DNA from 2 places in the Verminephrobacter aporrectodeae subsp. tuberculatae genome. Region 1 is predicted to be linked to the other one. Evidence: predicted binding sites of a transcription regulator. Region 1 holds the regulator's gene; the other holds the start of a gene.
What was found. Region 1 encodes FliA, which starts transcription of late flagellar genes. Its sites were predicted from a motif close to CTAAAGTTTNNNNNNNNNNNGCCGNTA; they were not measured.
Positions count from the first base shown of each region.

Region 2: D5041_RS02225 (flagellin N-terminal helical domain-containing protein) is a predicted target of FliA. The motif match lies at 3,988-4,014, and genes of this name have one in related genera.

Region 1 is NZ_QZCX01000003.1:644,308-653,046, forward strand. It holds gene flhF (flagellar biosynthesis GTPase FlhF) at 1-1,173, shown strand, start outside; gene D5041_RS17950 (RNA polymerase sigma factor FliA) at 1,245-1,961, shown strand; gene D5041_RS17955 (hypothetical protein) at 1,996-2,355, opposite strand; gene flgM (flagellar biosynthesis anti-sigma factor FlgM) at 2,396-2,710, opposite strand; one part of gene D5041_RS17965 (IS5 family transposase) at 3,083-3,499, opposite strand; one part of gene D5041_RS17965 (IS5 family transposase) at 3,502-3,852, opposite strand; gene D5041_RS17970 (carboxypeptidase-like regulatory domain-containing protein) at 3,899-6,670, opposite strand; partial or broken gene D5041_RS17975 (transposase) at 7,130-7,581, shown strand; gene D5041_RS17980 (MFS transporter) at 7,832-8,739, shown strand, end outside.
Region 2 is NZ_QZCX01000001.1:567,392-576,130, forward strand. It holds gene D5041_RS02205 (acyltransferase) at 1-32, shown strand, start outside; gene D5041_RS02210 (NAD-dependent epimerase/dehydratase family protein) at 29-829, shown strand; gene D5041_RS02215 (cephalosporin hydroxylase family protein) at 826-1,614, shown strand; gene D5041_RS02220 (O-linked N-acetylglucosamine transferase, SPINDLY family protein) at 1,634-3,835, opposite strand; gene D5041_RS02225 (flagellin N-terminal helical domain-containing protein) at 4,266-5,768, shown strand; gene D5041_RS02230 (flagellin N-terminal helical domain-containing protein) at 5,796-7,298, shown strand; gene D5041_RS02235 (flagellin N-terminal helical domain-containing protein) at 7,520-8,739, shown strand, end outside.

The DNA of each region.
Region 1 (8,739 bases):
GTACGCAACGCCCCGGCGCCCGGCCCGGGCCGCAACCCGGTGGAAGAAGACGCCGAGCGGCTGAGCATGAGCACGCTATCGTTTCAGGACTATGTGCGCGAGCGCATGCTGCGCCGCCGCCACGAGGCCAGCCCCGAAGCCGGCAATGGCGGCCAGGCGCCCGCGGCCCCGCGGCGCGGCCGCGGCGCACCGACGCCTGGCGCCGACCCGGCGCCGGCGCAGCGGCAGAACCACGCAATGCACGAACTCCAGACCATGCAGGCGCTGATCGAAGAACGCCTGGACACGCTCGCCTGGCTCGGGCAGGCGGGGCAGAACCCGATCCAGTCCCAGCTCATGCTCAAGCTGATCCGCGCCGGCTACTCGCCCGGCCTGGCGCGCGCGCTGCTCGAACGCATGCCGCCGGCGCTCGCGCCCGCGCAAGCGGTGCGCTGGATCATGCAGACGCTGGAGCTCAACCTCAGGACCGAAGCGGACGCACCGGCGCTCCACGAACGGGGCGGAATCTTCGCGCTGACCGGGTCCACCGGCGTCGGCAAGACCAGCAGCGCCGCCAAGCTGGCAGCGCTGTGCGCGCGCAGCCACGGCGCCGCCAGCGTGGGCCTGGTCACGCTGGACAACTGCCGCGCGGGCGCGCACGAGCAACTGCGCGCATACGGCCGCACGCTGGGCATCGTGGCGCATCTGGCGCACGACCGCGCGGCGCTGCAGGACCTGCTGGGACTGCTCGGCGGAAAAAAGATGGTGCTCATCGACACCGCCGGCGTGGCCCCCTGCGACCCGCGCAGGCGCGAACTGCTCGACATGCTCGAACTGCCGCAGGTGCAGCGCCTGCTGGTACTCAACGCCGGCTGCCACGGGGATACGCTCGACGACATGCTCGGCGCATTCCGGAGCGCGGGCCCGCAGCAGGCGATCCTCTCCAAGGTCGACGAAGCGGTCAAACTCGGCCCCGCGATCGACGCCTGCATCCGCCACCAACTGGTGCTGCGCGCAGTGACCCGGGGCCAGCGCGGCCCCGAGGACTGGGAGCGCGCCGACGCGCAGCAACTCGTCGGCGCGTCCATGCGCGCGCCCGCCCGGTCGGCGTTCGACCCCAAGGCGGCGGACCTGGGATTCTTTTTCGCGCATTCCCCCGCCAGCGGGCACCCGGAGGGACAGGGCCATGCCTGAGACCGGACCGCAAGTACCGGCGTCCACGGGCCGGAAAAAGAGCGCGCCCTGCCCGCGCAGGCGCTGAGCCGATGTACACCGCCAAGGGCCGGCTCGACCGCGACGCCATGCTGCGCCAGCACGCTGCGCTGGTGCGCAGGATCGCGCACCACCTGATCGCCCGGCTGCCGCCGAACGTGGAACTCGACGACCTGATCCAGGCCGGAATGATGGGCCTGGCCGACGCCCTCTCGCGCTACGAAGCCGCGCAGGGCGTGCAATTCGAAACCTTTGCCACCCAGCGCATCCGCGGCGCCATGCTCGACGAACTGCGCGAGAGCGACTGGATGTCGCGCAGCGCGCGCAAGAGCCAGAAAGACATCGAGCACGCCGTGCACCGGCTGGAACAAAGACTCGGCCGCAGCCCGCTGGAGTCGGAAATCGCCCGCGAGATGGGGATGGACCTGGCGGACTACCAGAGCCTGCTCGGCAAGGTGCGCGGCACCCAACTGGTGTACCTGGAGGACATGGCGCCGGGCGGCGACGGTGAGGACGGTTTTCTGGACCACCACGTCGTCGACAGCGCCGCCGACCCGGTGGAACTGCTGCGCGACCGGCGGCTCAAGACCTCCCTGGTGCACGCCATCGAAAGCCTGCCGGAGCGCGAACGGCACATCATGGGCATGTACTACGAGCAGGACATGAACCTCAAGGAAATCGCCGCCGTGCTGGGCGTCACGGAATCCCGCGTGTGCCAGCTGCACAGCCAGTCCATCGCCCGGCTGCGCGCAAAGATGCGCGCGCACTGAGGCTCCAGCAAACGGCCTGCGAGGCCAAGAAACTTCAGCCTGCGGGACGGTACGTGCGCGCCGCCCCAGCGCGCAGGCCCGGCGCGTAGGTGGACGCGGCGTCGGCCGCGGGCAGCAGCCCTGCGACCTGCCGGTCGGTGAGCGCGCACAGACGCGCCAGGCACTCGCGCTGCACGGTGAGCGTGGCGCCGATGGCGGCGACACGCGCTCTCCAGGACCGCGACAGCGCAACGCCAGCCGGCGCAGACTGCTGCCGCGCAAGAGCGAACCGGGCCGCCGCAGCGCGCAGCGCCGGGGCGTGCCGTTCCAGCGATTCGCGGTCGGCCGCGCGCAGGGCGGCAGACACTTCGGCGATCAGCCGTTCAACGGCCGCAAGGGATTCTTCCGACGTCATGCGTTTGCGTCGCGCGCCGGCGCCGTACCTGCCGTGCGCGTCAAACGCGGGTGCGCGCAAGGATTTCCTGCGCGTCGCTGATCATCCGCGTGGCGACGACCTGCGCGCTCACGCGGAAATTGCCCTTCTCCAGCGCGGAGCGCACGGACTGCACCTTGCCCGCGTCGTAATCCGCGTTGCTGCGCGCGGTCGGATCCAGGGCATGGGCGGCACCGGACACCGTGACCGGCACGCCGGCAAGCGACGCCGCCGGCGTGCCGGCGCCCACGGCCGCGCCAGGAGGACTCTGCGCACGCTTGGCAGACCCGGTCTGCGCCAGGGCGCCCGGGATTTCGGTTTTCTGACCTATCTTCATCGCTTCTCTCCACAACCCCGTCTGGTATGAGGCACAGTTGCCATGTTATCGGCCCGGTGCGCAGGAACTTGAGCCTCCATGGCCGGGCAGGATCAGGATGCAGCCGAACGGGGGGCCATCACCGAGGCGATGCGGCTTGCCGCCGTTCGGCCATGGAAAACCCTGACCCAAGCCCCAAGCGGCTCACTGAAACGGGCTCTTGCCTGCTGCACAGGCCCAGCATGCATGGCGGGCTCCTGAAATAAACCATAGTGTATGGCGGGCGTTGCGCCAAAACCGAAATGCCGGTTTCTGGCGCCGCTATTGGATTGCAGCGGCATCCAAGTGGATGCAAGATGCTTACGGTTGCGTCGGCAAGCTTAGGGCCTGTCATCAATTGAGCCAGACGACCGAAGCGGCGAGATGAACAGCGCCGAGGAAATTGCGTGCAGTTTTGTCATAGCGAGTGGCGATGCAGCGGTATTGCTTGAGCTTGGCAAAGAAGTTCTCGATCAGATGGCGTGCTTTGTACAAATGCCGGTCGTAGTCACGTTGGTCGTTGCGCTTACTGCGTGGCGGGATCACGACGGTCTTGCCTGCCTTGAGCAGTGGCTCGATCACCCGATCCTGGGCGTCATAGGCCTTATCGGCCAAGATTGCATCTGCTTGTATGTCTTTGAGCAAAACGTCAGCTCCTTGGAGATCGTGCGCCTGGCCAGGCGTCAGGAGAAAGCCTGTGGGATTGCCAAGCGCATCGACCGTGGCGTGGATCTTGGTACTTGCTCCCCCACGACTGCGACCTATGGCTTGGTTTTCTGGCGTCCTCCCTCTTTTTTTTTTGCCCCTGCGCTGTGCTGATGGGCTCTAACAATGGTCGAATCGATCATCACGTACTCGTTGTCCCGGTCTTGCGACAAAGTCTTGAAGATGCGCTGCCAGACATCCGTTTTGCTCCATCGCGAATGGCGCAGATGTACTACCCGAAAATCTCCGAACCGCTCGGGCAAGTCGCGCCACGGGATGCCCGCACGGTATCGGTACAACACCGCCTCAACGAACAAGCGGTTATCGCGTGCCGTCGCCCCAACGTGCCCCTCGCGCCCCGGCAGCATGTCTTTGATGCGCTCCCATTGGTCTTGCCTCAGCGCGTACCTGTGGTTCATCAGCCTTCCTTTGTCATCGTGTTCCGAGTTTAGCGCCGGAGTGACTTCAATTGATGACAGGCCCGTAGTTCGACAAGCTTATGTGCCAATGATTCATATGATAGGGTTGGGACGAGATCTTCGCTGACTTCTCGGTCCATGCACTTACGAGAGGAATCGCGATTGACCCGGTCACCGAGTTGGACGGAAATTTCCCGTGGACAAGCACATCCTCAATGAACGATTGCCCGATATAGACGGCGCGGGTGGAGCGAGAATCCGCTTCAATCTCAAGCATCGTGCGGTTTTCTGTAATCCAATGCTGCAATGCTTCCAGTTTGGGTCCATAATACCAAGATCCCGGCTTCTTGGTCGTTTTTTTTACCTCGGCCGCAGCTGCGTTAATCAGTTGTTTGATGTGTTCGCCATTACCCTGCCCGCCCAACGCGTCGCTATACCCGCCCTGTCCGTCAGCGTAGCGCATGTCGATTTGCCGACCATCACTATGGCCGGCATGATCCATAATCGACCTCCCGTCCCGAGTCTGGGCGACATGCTGGCTGCTGATGTCATTAAAGCGGTAACGATGACCGCTGTATTGAAGATCGTTTTCAAGAAGCCATTTGATGGTTCCCCTGGTGGCCCATGAATCACCGCCGTCATCGCGCGGGCCAAAGCGCCGGCCGGACAGCTTTGCAACATCTCCCGCAAGATAGAGTGGCGTAAATTCATTTTTTACGCCAAATTTGACCCGCCCACCCCTTCCTGCGGGGTCGGAACTCACTGCGGCGCCCCCCACGCTGCCTTTGAGACGGACCATGACGGCCAGATTTCCCAGGGCCATGTCACCCGCGAAGGCGGGCAGAGAAATTCCGGGGAATGTGATCAGCCCAGGCTGCTTGGTATGATTTTGCGTCAACAAATTGACGGTGGAAAAATTCGTGGGGATGCCAAACGGCTCACCCGACTTCAGTTCGGTGATCCCCAGGTTCATTTCGGTGATTTCTGCATCGGCCGGCGAATATGTGATTTTAAGCGGAATCGTGTGGGTGTTGTCACTGCCGCTTTGCGGGATCGACAGATAGCAGCCGGCCAGATTGCCATGCATTCCATCTCCAATCGTGATCGGTGAAATTATCGGATTGGCATTCTTGTTCGGCGACGAGAATTGTGCCGACAAGACTTCGAGCGTGCTAGACGATGATTTGAGCTTCTTGCATCCCAGCGTCAGTTCGACCGTCGTGGTGGTTGGCAAGAGATCGTCACCGATGTTGATTGCGCTCACGCTGCCGCTGATGTTCAGTGCAGCGTTCTTGGTCTGCCCGGTCACGTCTACGCACCTGGTCTCGGTCATTCCTCCATCGGTAAAACGCAACTGTTTTGCCAAACCGCTGGCTGAAAATTCGATGTCAGGAAATCCCACGACAGAATACGACCAAGTATCCTTGTACTTTCTATCCTCTCTCGGAAGCATCCCGGATTGCTGATGTTTCCTGATCAGTTGCTCAAGTTCGGCTCTGCTGCTCACTTTGGGGAGCAGGTATTCCTCCTCGGAAAACACGGTAATCCTGATGCCGACGCTCTCGGTACCGATCGGCACCTGGAAGTCGATTTTCTTGTTGACGAGCCGGTCTTGCTCGGCCGCAGTGGCGCTAAAAACCGCGCTATCGACCCCCTCTGCGGCGAGCGGCGTGGGCGCCAACGCGCGCTTGGCGGCGGGGATGCTGCGTGGGGGTGGCCCCTTGCCGTCTTGTGTCACGCTGCTTTGCACCGCCGACGAACCAGGGGCCGCCCGCTGCTTCGCTGTATTGGCGCCCGTGTCGACTCCCAGGCCCGGTGGCACCACCATCGTGACCTGGGCCTGCGTGCTGCCTTCGTACACCGGAAAACTGGTGCGGATGACATTGGGGTAATGCAGGTCGCTCAAGGTCAGAAAATAGATATCGGGCAATACGTGTCGCTCGAGCGCAAAACCGCCATTGGCGTCAAGCACGGCGACGGCCCGCATCCGCGTATTGACCCCCTCCAGCAAGACCTTGCGGCCTGCGAGCGAGGTAACCGGAGCACCTTGCTCCGAGAGCAATCTGCCCGACAATTTCGCTTCCGCCTTGGTCGCCCGAATATCATAGACGACCCCGAACTCGCTGTCCCTGCTGAGGTTCAGCGTCATGAAAAAATCGCCAATTGGCAGCGTATCAAGCATTCGTTGCATGGCCGGACCCGAGATCGAAAAGCTGGAGTCTGCCAGATTGAAAGACCACAAGTCATCCAGGATCAGCGCGATGTCATTATTGTCCCCAGCGGTTATGTACCCATGACTGTTATCCTTCAGGTTCATCCCGGATATTCCTTGCATCCTGAAAGTCAGTGGGGCGCCGGTCACTACGTTGCCTGGCGCCAGGCCCTCAACGATCAGCTTCGGGAGGGGCGGAGCATCCGCAGGCCCATCGCCGAAATTGAATGCGGAAGTCGGCCGCTGCGACCTGATCACCACATGGAATACGGACGTTGTGGCGCCGCTCCTGATCTCGAACTCCGCCTCCTGGTTCTCGCCGATGTCGTCGGGGGTGACAAAGCGCAGTTGCCCGTCCTGGATCAGGGCCTCCGAGACGGCGCCCGAGGGCGTGACCTCGTCGGCGTCCGCAGGAAGGCCAAGGTCTTTGAGCGAGAGAGACACGACTTCCGCCGGCTTGACGTCTTGAAGCTGGGATTTTTTCACGGACGCGGGTTCTGGCGCGGGTCTGGACGCGGAGTCAGACTGCTGCGGCTGCGTGCCGTCTCCGCAAGCGCTCAGCAGGGCGCCGAGCAAAAGCACCATGGTTATCAGGGTTTTCTTCATGTTCGCTCCTTGTGAGAAGATCAGGTGAAGGCACCTTCTTGGATCGTACTACTCATCCAGCACGGTGACAAGCTATTAATAACCTATATTACCAAGGGTCTTTGCCGCAGCGGGCTTGCTCGGTCACGCCTTGGTGGGTGTATGGCTGGGTTATTTTTATACTGCGAAATATCCACAATGCAAGTGGGGATTATCAGACGCTGGCGGAGATACTGCGTCGAGGTGGCCTTGCCCGCCTTTCTTTATGCACAAACGTTATGCTGCTTATTTCATAGCAAAAGCACCCGATGAGAGCCGGGCATCCACGGAATTCAACGAGCGCTTGGGTGCCCAAGCCGGCGTTGTTGCATCAATTCCGAACCACATAACGTGCTGATGTTTGTACGCACAACGGCAATGCAAGCGTTGCTGCCAGTCGCGACACGGACCGGGCACATTCCCGACCTTTTTCCAGGGAGCATGCGCAGAGACAGCAGCCAACGAGCCGAGCTCAAGGCGACCTACCGTGTCAAGAACCGGGCGCAGTACAACGCCGGGCTGATTGCCAGAGGCGATATCGCGGTGTGGATCGACGAGAACCTTCTGACGCCCACATCGGCTGAGGATGTCCCCAGACGCGGCCGCCCGATCGTCTACCCGGACGCCGTCATCCAAGGCTTGCGCAGTCTCAAGCAGGTGTTTGATCTGCCGCTGCGTGCGTGCAAGGATTCGCTCAAAGCCTGCGCCAGCTTGCCTTCCCGAATCTGCCGGTACCCAACTACACGACCCTGAGCCGCCGCGCGCAAAGCCTGCAAGTCGTCTTGCCCGCGCTGCGCCCAGGTGATCCACTGCACTTGGCCGTTGACAACACAGGCATCAAGCTCTACGGCGAGGGCGAATGGAAGGTGCGCACACCTGCTTGGTCCAAGCGCCCGCTTGGGCGTCCAAGCCCACGGCCAGTATTCCCCCAAGCTGCGGTGATCAGACCAGCACCCGATGCAGGTCCACGCCCACGCCAAGGGTTTCCCCGGTGGACACGGCCCCGACCAGGCCCTATCGTGCCCCGGCAGATTTCCAGATCAGAGACCATCTGCGAGATGGTCCATCTGCGCGTGCTGACGCGTGCCAACGCACGCACCCTGCACCGGCCTCTTGCAGAAACGAATACCGCAGGAGACCGCTGTGCAAAACTCTGCCATCACACTTCGTGGCATCGACGACGTCATCGCCTTTATCGATTCCTCCCCTGGCATTCGCGGCCGCGCCGGCGTTGTCTGGTGGCTGGCTTTGGGCGGCCTGTTCCTTGATGCATTCTCCAATTCCTCACTGAGCGCGGGCCTGGGGCCAATGACGCGCGATTTGCAGCTTGCGCCGGCGCAGGTGGCGCTGCTCACGTCCCTGGCCGCGTGGGTGGCGATTGCCTTTAACCCCATCGGGGGGTGGATGGCCGATCGCTGGGGGCGCGTCAGGCCGCTGGTCCTTGCCAAGCTGCTTGCCGTCGTCGGCGCCGTGCTGGTCGTGTTGGCCTCGGACTACGCGCTCATTCTGGTCGGGCGCTTTCTGGTCGGCGCTGCCTACGGCATCGACTTTGCGATCGCCATGGCCGTGCTCGCCGAGTTCACGCCCGCCAAGTTCAAGAGCCGCCTGAACACTTGGCAGGGCATGTGGTACGTGGCCGTTTGCTCCAACCTGCTGCTGGCCTTGCTGTTCCATTCGTGGGACGTTGGCGACGCAATCTGGCGCTATTCCGTGGCCGCCACCGCGGTCGTCGGGCTCGCCATCCTGGTTTTGCAGTACCTGTTCCTCGTGGAAAGCCCGATCTGGCTGGCGCGCAGGGAGCGGCTCGACGCCGCCGCGCAGGCCATGGCGCGCATCTACGGCCGCGCATTCAGCGCCGCGCCGCCCGCCGAGCGGGTGCCGGTGACGAACCAGGCGCGCCGGGGCCTGGCGAACGTGCTGCTGATTTTCCGCGGCGTCTACCTGCCCCGCACCCTCCTCGCGGCCACCGTGCAGATTGCGCAGTCGATCCAGTATTTCGCGGTCGGCTGGTACCTTCCCCTGATCAGCGCGGCCCTGTTCGGCAAGGGCTT
Region 2 (8,739 bases), on a different contig from region 1:
AGCCCGTGCGGGTGGTGGGGGAGCGCCGGTGACACGCTTTACCGTGTTCGGCGCTTCGGGCTACATCGGCAGCCGCCTGGCAGCGCATCTGCGCGCCCAGGGGCACGGCGTGTGGGCGCCGGCGCGCGGCGACGCCGGGCCGTGGACCCGGCCGCTGCACCATGTGCTGTATTGCGCGGGCCTCACGGCCGACTTCCGCACGCGCCCGTTCGACACCGTGGACGCGCACGTGGGGCTGCTCGCCAAGGTGCTGCGCAGCGCGCGCTTCGCGTCGCTGCTCTACCTGTCGTCCACGCGGGTCTACCTGGGGGCCGCGCGCACCGACGAGGACGCGCCCCTGACGGTGCTGCCGGGTGACCCCTCGTACCTGTACAACCTGAGCAAGCTCACCGGCGAAGCGCTGTGCCACGCCAGCGCGCGCGCGGGCGTGCGCGTGGCGCGCCTGTCGAACGTGGTCGGCCCCGCCATGCAAGCCGGCCCGGACAGCCTGGTCGCCGACCTGCTGCGCCAAGCGCGCCAGGGCCATGTGCTGCTGCGCAGCGATCCGCGCTCGGCCAAGGACTACGTGCACATCGCCGACCTGCTCGACTGGCTGCCGCGCATCGCGCTCGCGGGCCGGGCCCCGGTCTACAACGTGGCCAGCGGCGTCCAGACCACGCACGCGCAATGGATCGCCTGGCTGCAGGAGCGCACCGGCTGCTCGGTGCAGTGGCCCGAGGACGCCCCGCGGCAGTCGTTCGCACCCATCGCCGTGCAGCGCTTGCAGGCCGAATGGGGCGTGCAGCCGCGCCCGCTCTTTGCCGCCCTGGACAGCGACGCGCCGCCATGAAACCCCTCGCCCCCCTCGCCCTATTCACCCGGGAACGCCGCGCGCGCCTCGCGGGCTACGCGCGCGACAGCGCGTTCCGGGCCCTCTCGCGCGACTGGCTGCGGGCCTCCGTGCAGCGGCAGTACGTGTACAACTTCGACTGGCTGGGGCGTCCCATCATCCAGTACCCGCAGGACATGGTCGCCATGCAGGAGCTGGTGTGGCGCGTGCGGCCCGATCTCATCGTCGAGACCGGAATTGCCCACGGCGGCTCGCTGGTGCTCAGCGCCTCGCTGCTCGCCTTGCTCGACCTGAGCGACGCCGCCGAAGCCGGCACCCCGCTCGATCCGCGCGCGCCGCGGCGCACGGTGCTGGGCGTGGACATCGACATCCGCGCGCACAACCGCGCGGCCATCGAAGCGCACCCCATGGCCCACCGCATCGCCATGATCGAGGGCTCGTCCACCGCGCCCGAGGTGCTCGCCCAAGTCCGGGCCAGAGCCCGCGGCGTGCAGCGCGTCATGGTGTGCCTGGATTCCCTGCACACGCACGCGCACGTGCTCGCCGAGCTGAACGCCTACGCGCCGCTGGTCACGCCCGGCAGCTACTGCGTGGTCTTCGACACCTTTGTCGAAGACCTGCCGCCGGGCTCTTTTCCGGACCGCCCCTGGGACGTGGGCAACAACCCCAAGACGGCGGTGCGCCAGTGGCTCGCCGGGCACGCCGAGTTCGCGGTCGATTCCGACATCGAGCAGCGCCTGCAACTGACCGCGGCGCCGCACGGCTTTCTGCGCCGCAGGGAGTGAGTCGCGGCGGCGCCGCGCATCATGTCCCGGGGAGCCCCGTCCCCATGGCGCGCGCAGCGTGCTGCAGGTAGTTCACGGCGCAGCCGGTGTGGCCGTGCGCGTTCTCCACCTCGGCCAGGCAGGACAGGGCCACGGGGTCGTGCGCCACGGCGTCGAGCACGGTTTCGGCGAGTTGCGCGACGGCGCTCCAGCTGCGCGACGTGATCTGCGCCGCCGGGGTGGCGGCAAGCGGCGCGTCGGCGCGGGCCTTTTTCACCAGCTCCTGCAGGCGCGCGTGCGCGTGCACCAGGCTGATCCGCTGACCGGGCGCGATCCCGACCTCGGGCTGCGGCGCGCAGGTCCATTCTTCGGGCAGCCGGGGCAGCCAGTCTCGCAGGGCCTGCTCCTGCGCCTGCGCGCTGTGCGGATGCTCGGCCCGCGCCAGCCAGTGCAGCCACATGGCGCGCAGGCCCTGGCCGAAATGCTGCCCGAAGAGGTCCTCGCGCATCAGCGCCGAGCGCTCCATCTCGTCGCGCAGGCCCAGGCGCAGGGTGTTCAGCGCGGGAACGTCGGCGGCCAGACGCTGCGCGATGCGCACGTAGTCCTGCGGCGTTTCGGCGAGCCACTCGCTGCGCCCCAGGTGCGTGAGCAGGCTCACGCCCATGCGGCCCTTGAAGCTTGCGCCGACCATGGAGACGACGGGCAGACCCATCCAGAGCGCGTCGAAGGTGGTCGTTCCGCCGCTCAGCGGGAAGGGGTCGAGCGCAATGTCGATGCGGTGGTACGTCAGGTACTGGTTCGCGTTGCGCAGCGCGACCAGGTCCAGCCGCTGCGGCTCCAGGCCCAGGCCCTGGCAGCGCTGCCGGTAGGCGTCGGCGAAGTCGGGCCGGTCGAGGTTCTTGCCTTCGATGAGCAGGCGCGACCCGGGGGTCGCCGCCAGGACCCGGCCCCACAGCGCGAGCACCTCGTCGCTGAGCTTGCCCAGGTTGTTGCACGAGCCGAAGGTGACGCAGCCCCGCTCGCCTGCCGGCGCCGGGTGCACCTGGTAGCGCGGCTGGTAGCGCCACAGCGGGTTGCGGCTCATCGGGCGGTAGCAGGCAAACGGCGTGGGCAGGCGGTAGAGCCGCTCGGTGTACTGCGCCTGGGCGTCGGGCGGGTCGGTGATTTCGTCGGTGAACCGGTAGTCCACGGCCTGCAAGCCGGTCGTCGCCGGGAAGCCGAGCCATGAAACCTGCACCGGCGCCGCCTTGTGCGCGAGTGCCAGCAGGCCGTTGTGCCCGGTATGCCCTGCCAGGTCCACCAGAATGTCGATTCCCTGCGCGCGGATCGCCTCGGCCTGCTGCCGCGCGTCGAGTCCCGCCAGGCGCACGAAATGGTCCGCATGGCGCTGCACGCGCGCGCTCACGGAGTCCTCGTCCGGGAACAGATGGAAGGCGAAGACCTCGAACTGGCGCCGGTCCAGCCGCGCCAGCAGGCCCTCGGCGAAGTACATCACCGAATGCATCCGGAAGTCGGGCGACAGGAATCCGACCCTCAGGCGGCGCCACGGCGCGCCCCGGTGCTGCTCGAAGCGCGGCCACGCCTGGCGCAGCGGCGACTCGAAGATGGCGCCGTATTCCCGCGCCGCGGCGGACAGCTGCGCGGCGTCCACCTGGGGCGCCGAGAGCATGAACAGCAGCCGGTTGGTGTGGTTTCCCGGCTCGTCGGGGAACAGCGCGATGGCGCGCTCGGAGTCTTCGATGGCCTCGCGGATCTGGCCCAGTTCGCGCCGGTGGATGGCGCTTTGCATCAGCGCTGCCGCGCGCTCGTGCAGCGTCCGGGCGCGCGCGGCGGCGTTCTGGCTGGCCGCGAAACCCCTGTCGTGCAGGCCCGGCAGGTAGCAGCATTCGGCCAGCTTGATCCAGACGATGGCCTGCTCGGGACGCAGCCCGCAGAGCCTCTCGAGCAGCGGCAGCGCGGCGTTGTTGCGCGCCTGCTCGATGAGCACGTTCGCGTGGTTCACCAGCAGCTCAGCGTCGTCGGGCCAGAGCACGCTGGCACGCTGGTAGGCTTGGCGCGCGGCGCCGAACCGGCGCTGCCGGTGCAGCGCAAACCCGAGCAGCCGGTGCGCCCCGAGGTCGCGCCCATTCTTGCGCAGCGCCTGGCGGCACAGCCGGGCCAGCAGCGGCCAGTCCGCTGCCAGCAGCGCCGTGCGCAGCCCATCGTGCGCACTCGGCGGGGCTTTGGGGAGAGAGGGTGCCATGGTGAATCTCCGCGCCCGTGCGTGCGCCACCGCTTGCGCTTGCCTGCGGCAATGCATCGGGCGACGGGCCATTTCCTGGCCATTGTGCTGATGCCGTCCGGGGGCGTTGGGCGGATAAGTGGCGCAAAAACCGGCCGGCGGCGGCCTTGCCCCTCAAGTTTTCCGAAGGCACACCGAAAACTAGTGTCCTGCCCCGCGAATAGCGGCACAAGATGAAACTGATGCATTTCGCGTCATGGCAAGGCGCAAACCGCAGCGATACCCGTAGGTATCGCGAGGATTTGCAACGCCGCCATGGCGCGAAAGGCGCAGTTTCATGTGCCGCTATTCGCGGGGCAGGACACTAGGGCAACGGATCGGATCGCAGACAGGCTCTCGGTGGCCTGCCGCCCGCAAGCCGCCAGGAACCCCGTTTTTCTGGAGATGCGCGGTGGCCTCCACCATCAATACGAACATCAACACGCTGACCGCGCAGCGCAACCTGGGCCTGAGCCAGGCTTCGCTGAGTCAGTCGATCCAGCGCCTGTCGTCGGGCCTGCGCATCAACAGCGCCAAGGACGACGCCGCGGGCCTGGCGATCACCGAGCGCTTCACGACCCAGATCCGCGGCCTGAACCAGGCGGCGCGCAACGCCAACGACGGCATCTCGCTCGCGCAGACCACGGAGGGCGCACTCAAGTCCGCCGGGGACATCTTGCAGCGCGTGCGCGAGCTCGCGGTGCAGTCGGCGAACGCCACGAACAGCGCCGTCGATCGCCAGGCCTTGCAGCGCGAAGTGGGTCAGCTGGTCTCGGAACTCGACCGCATCGCGCAGACCACGGAATTCAGCGGCACCAGGCTGCTCGACGGCAGCTTTGGAACGCAGCAATTCCAAGTGGGCGCGAACGCGAACCAGACCATCGTCGCGGCCACCGTGAACCTGCGCACCAGCGTGTACGGCAACAACCAGAACCTGGCCGCCAACGGCGCGGGCCCGGGCTCGGCGGATCTCCAGACCACGACCCCAGCCAACGGCGGGACCGGAATCAACGGCGTGACGACGGGCACCGTGGCCATCAGCGGCTACCTGGGAACCGGCACCCTGACCGTGGCCGAGAGCGCCACGGCCAAGGCCACCGCCGATCAGATCAATGCGCTCAAGGCGGACACCGGCGTGACGGCAACGGCCCGCACCGAGGTGCACCTGGCCGGCATGGCCGCCGTGGGCGCGTACACGCTGAGGTTCGAGGGCGACAACCTGGGCAACGCCCAGACGGTTTCCTTCACCCTGACGTCGGCCAGCGGCACCGACCGCCTGTCCGCCGCCGTGTCCGCGATCAATGAGCAGTCGGCGAAAACCGGAATCAACGCCTGGCTGAACGCCAGCGGCAGCCAGATCATTCTGACCAACGCCACGGGAAACAACATCGTGGTGGGCGACACGGAGATCCCCAACGCCGCGCCCATCACGGTCACGGGCTACGACGCGGCGGGCGCAATCATCGGCATAGGGCGTCCGCTGGCCATCGACGCCGTCGCCAATTTCGTGAGCACCGGCGGCTACATCACGCTGGATTCGGAGCGCTCGTTCTCCGTCGCCTCGGCCAGCAACCAGCTGAGCAACGGCGGCTCGCAGCTGCACACCGTCGCCGGCCTGGACGTGAGCCGCTTCGCCAGCGCCACCGACGCCCTGAAGACCGTGGACTCGGCGCTGACCTTCGTGAGCAGCGAGCGCGCCAAGCTCGGGGCGCTGCAAGCGCGCTTCGAGAGCACGATCAGCAATCTGCAAATCACTTCGGAAAACCTGTCCGCTTCCCGCTCGCGGATTCTGGACGCCGACTTCGCTGCGGAAACGGCGAACCTCTCGCGCACGCAGATTCTCCAGCAGGCCGGCACGGCGATGGTCGCGCAGGCGAACCAGCTGCCCCGGGGCGTGCTCGCGCTGCTGCGCTAAGGGGACCTTGGTTTCTGGAGATTCGCCATGGCTTCCACCATCAATACGAACATCAACACGCTGACCGCGCAGCGCAACCTGGGCCTGAGCCAGGCTTCGCTGAGTCAGTCGATCCAGCGCCTGTCGTCAGGCCTGCGCGTCAACAGCGCCAAGGACGACGCCGCGGGCCTGGCGATCACCGAGCGCTTCACGACCCAGGTCCGCGGCCTGAACCAGGCGGCGCGCAACGCCAACGACGGCATCTCGCTGGCGCAGACCACCGAGGGCGCGCTCAAGTCCGCCGGGGACATCCTGCAGCGCGTGCGCGAACTCGCGGTGCAGTCGGCGAACGCCACGAACAGCGCCGTCGATCGCCAGGCATTGCAGCGCGAAGTGGGTCAGCTGGTCGCGGAGCTCGACCGCATCGCGCAGACCACGGAATTCAGCGGCACCAGGCTGCTCGACGGCAGCTTTGGAACGCAGCAATTCCAGGTGGGCGCGAACGCGAACCAGACCATCGTCGCGGCCACCGTGAACCTGCGTACCAGCGTGTACGGCAATAACCAGAACCTGGCCGCCGACGGCTCGGGCTTGGGTGCGCCGGATGTCCAGGCCACGACCCCAGCCAACGGCGGGACCGGAACCAACGGCGTGCTCGCGGGGTCCGTGGCCATCAGCGGCTACCTGGGAACCGGCACCCTGACCGTGGCCCTGAGCGACACGGCCAAGGCCACCGCCGATCAGATCAATGCGCTCAAGGCAAGCACCGGCGTGGCGGCAACGGCCCGCACCGAGGTGCATCTGGACGGCATGGCCGCCGTGGGCGGGTACACGCTGAGGCTCGAGGGCGACAACCTGGGCAACGCCCAGACAGTTTCCTTCACCCTGACGTCGACCAGCGGCACCGACCGCCTGTCCGCCGCCGTGTCCGCGATCAATGAGCAGTCGGCAAAAACCGGAATCAACGCCTGGCTGACCGCCGACGGCAGCCAGATCGTTCTGAGCAACGCCACGGGAAACAACATCGTGGTGGGCGACACGACGATCCCCAACGCCGCGCCCGTCACGGTCACGGGCTACGACGCGGCGGGCACAATCGTCGGCACGGGGCGCGCGCTGACCGTCGACGCCGTCGCAAGTTTCGTCAACATCGGCGGCTACATCATGCTGGATTCGGAGCGCTCGTTCGCCGTCGCCTCGGCCAGCAACCAGCTGAGCAACGGCGGCTCGCAGCTGCACACCGTCGCCGGCCTGGACGTGAGCCGCTTCACCAGCGCCACCGACGCCCTGAAGACCGTGGACTCGGCACTGACCTTCGTGAGCAGCGAGCGCGCCAAGCTCGGGGCGCTGCAAGCGCGCTTCGAGAGCACGATCAGCAATCTGCAAATCACTTCGGAAAACCTGTCCGCTTCCCGCTCGCGGATTCTGGACGCCGACTTCGCTGCGGAAACGGCGAACCTCTCGCGCACGCAGATTCTCCAGCAGGCCGGCACGGCGATGGTCGCGCAGGCGAACCAGCTGCCCCAGGGCGTGCTCGCCCTGCTGCGCTAAGGGAGCGTTGGGCGGATAAGCGGCACAAGAGCCGACCAGCGGCGGCCTTGCCCCCCTCAAGTTTTCCGACGGCACCCCGAAAACCATGGCAACGGATCGCAGACAGGCTCTCGGCGGCCCGCCGTTCACCCGCTGGCCCGCAAGCCGCAGGGAACCCTTTGCAAGCCGGCCCGGCGCCCGCGCTAACGCCTTTTTGATCTGTTTTTTTCTGGAGATTCGCCATGGCTTCCACCATCAATACGAACATCAACACGCTGACCGCGCAGCGCAACCTGGGCCTGAGCCAGGCTTCGCTGAGTCAGTCGATCCAGCGCCTGTCGTCGGGCCTGCGCATCAACAGCGCCAAGGACGACGCCGCGGGCCTGGCGATCACCGAGCGCTTCACGACCCAGATCCGCGGCCTGAACCAGGCGGCGCGCAACGCCAACGACGGCATCTCGCTCGCGCAGACCACGGAGGGCGCACTCAAGTCCGCCGGGGACATCTTGCAGCGCGTGCGCGAGCTCGCGGTGCAGTCGGCGAACGCCACGAACAGCGCCGTCGATCGCCAGGCCTTGCAGCGCGAAGTGGGTCAGCTGGTCGCGGAACTCGACCGCATCGCGCAGACCACGGAATTCAGCGGCACCAGGCTGCTCGACGGCAGCTTTGGAACGCAGCAATTCCAGGTGGGCGCGAACGCGAACCAGACCATCGTCGCGGCCACCGTGAACATGCGCACCAGCGTGTACGGCAACAACCAGAACCTGGCCGCCAACGGCTCGGGCCCCGGCTCGGCGGATGTCGTGGTCACGGACCCAACCAACCACGGGACCGGAACCAACGGCGTGACTGCGGGGACCATGGCCGTCAGCGGCTACCTGGGAACCGGCACCCTGACCGTGGCCCTGAGCGACACGGCCAAGGCCACCGCCGATCAGATCAATGCGCTCAAGGCGGACACCGGCGTGACGGCAACGGCCCGCACCGAGGTGCACCTGGGCGGCATGGCCGCCGTGGGCGGGTACACGCTGAAGCTCGAGGGCGACAACCTGGGCAACGCCCAGACGGTTTCCTTCACCCTGACGTCGGCCACCGGCGCCGACCGCCTGTCCACCGCCGTGTCCGCGATCAATGAGCAGTCGGCAAAAACCGGAATCAACGCCTGGCTGAGCGCCGACGGCAGCCAGATCGTTCTGACCAACGCCACGGGAAACAACATCGTGGTGAGCGACACGGAGATCCCCAACGCCGCGCCCGTCACGGTCACGGGCTACAACGCGGCGGGCACGAGCTTCGGCGCGGGGCGCACGATGGCCGTCGACGCCGTCGCCAATTTCGTGAACACCGGCGGCTACATCACGCTGGATTCGGAGCGCTCGTTCTCCGTCGCCTCGGCCAGCAACCAGCTGAACAACGGCGGCTCGCAGCTGCACACCGTCGCCGGCCTGGACGTGAGCACCTT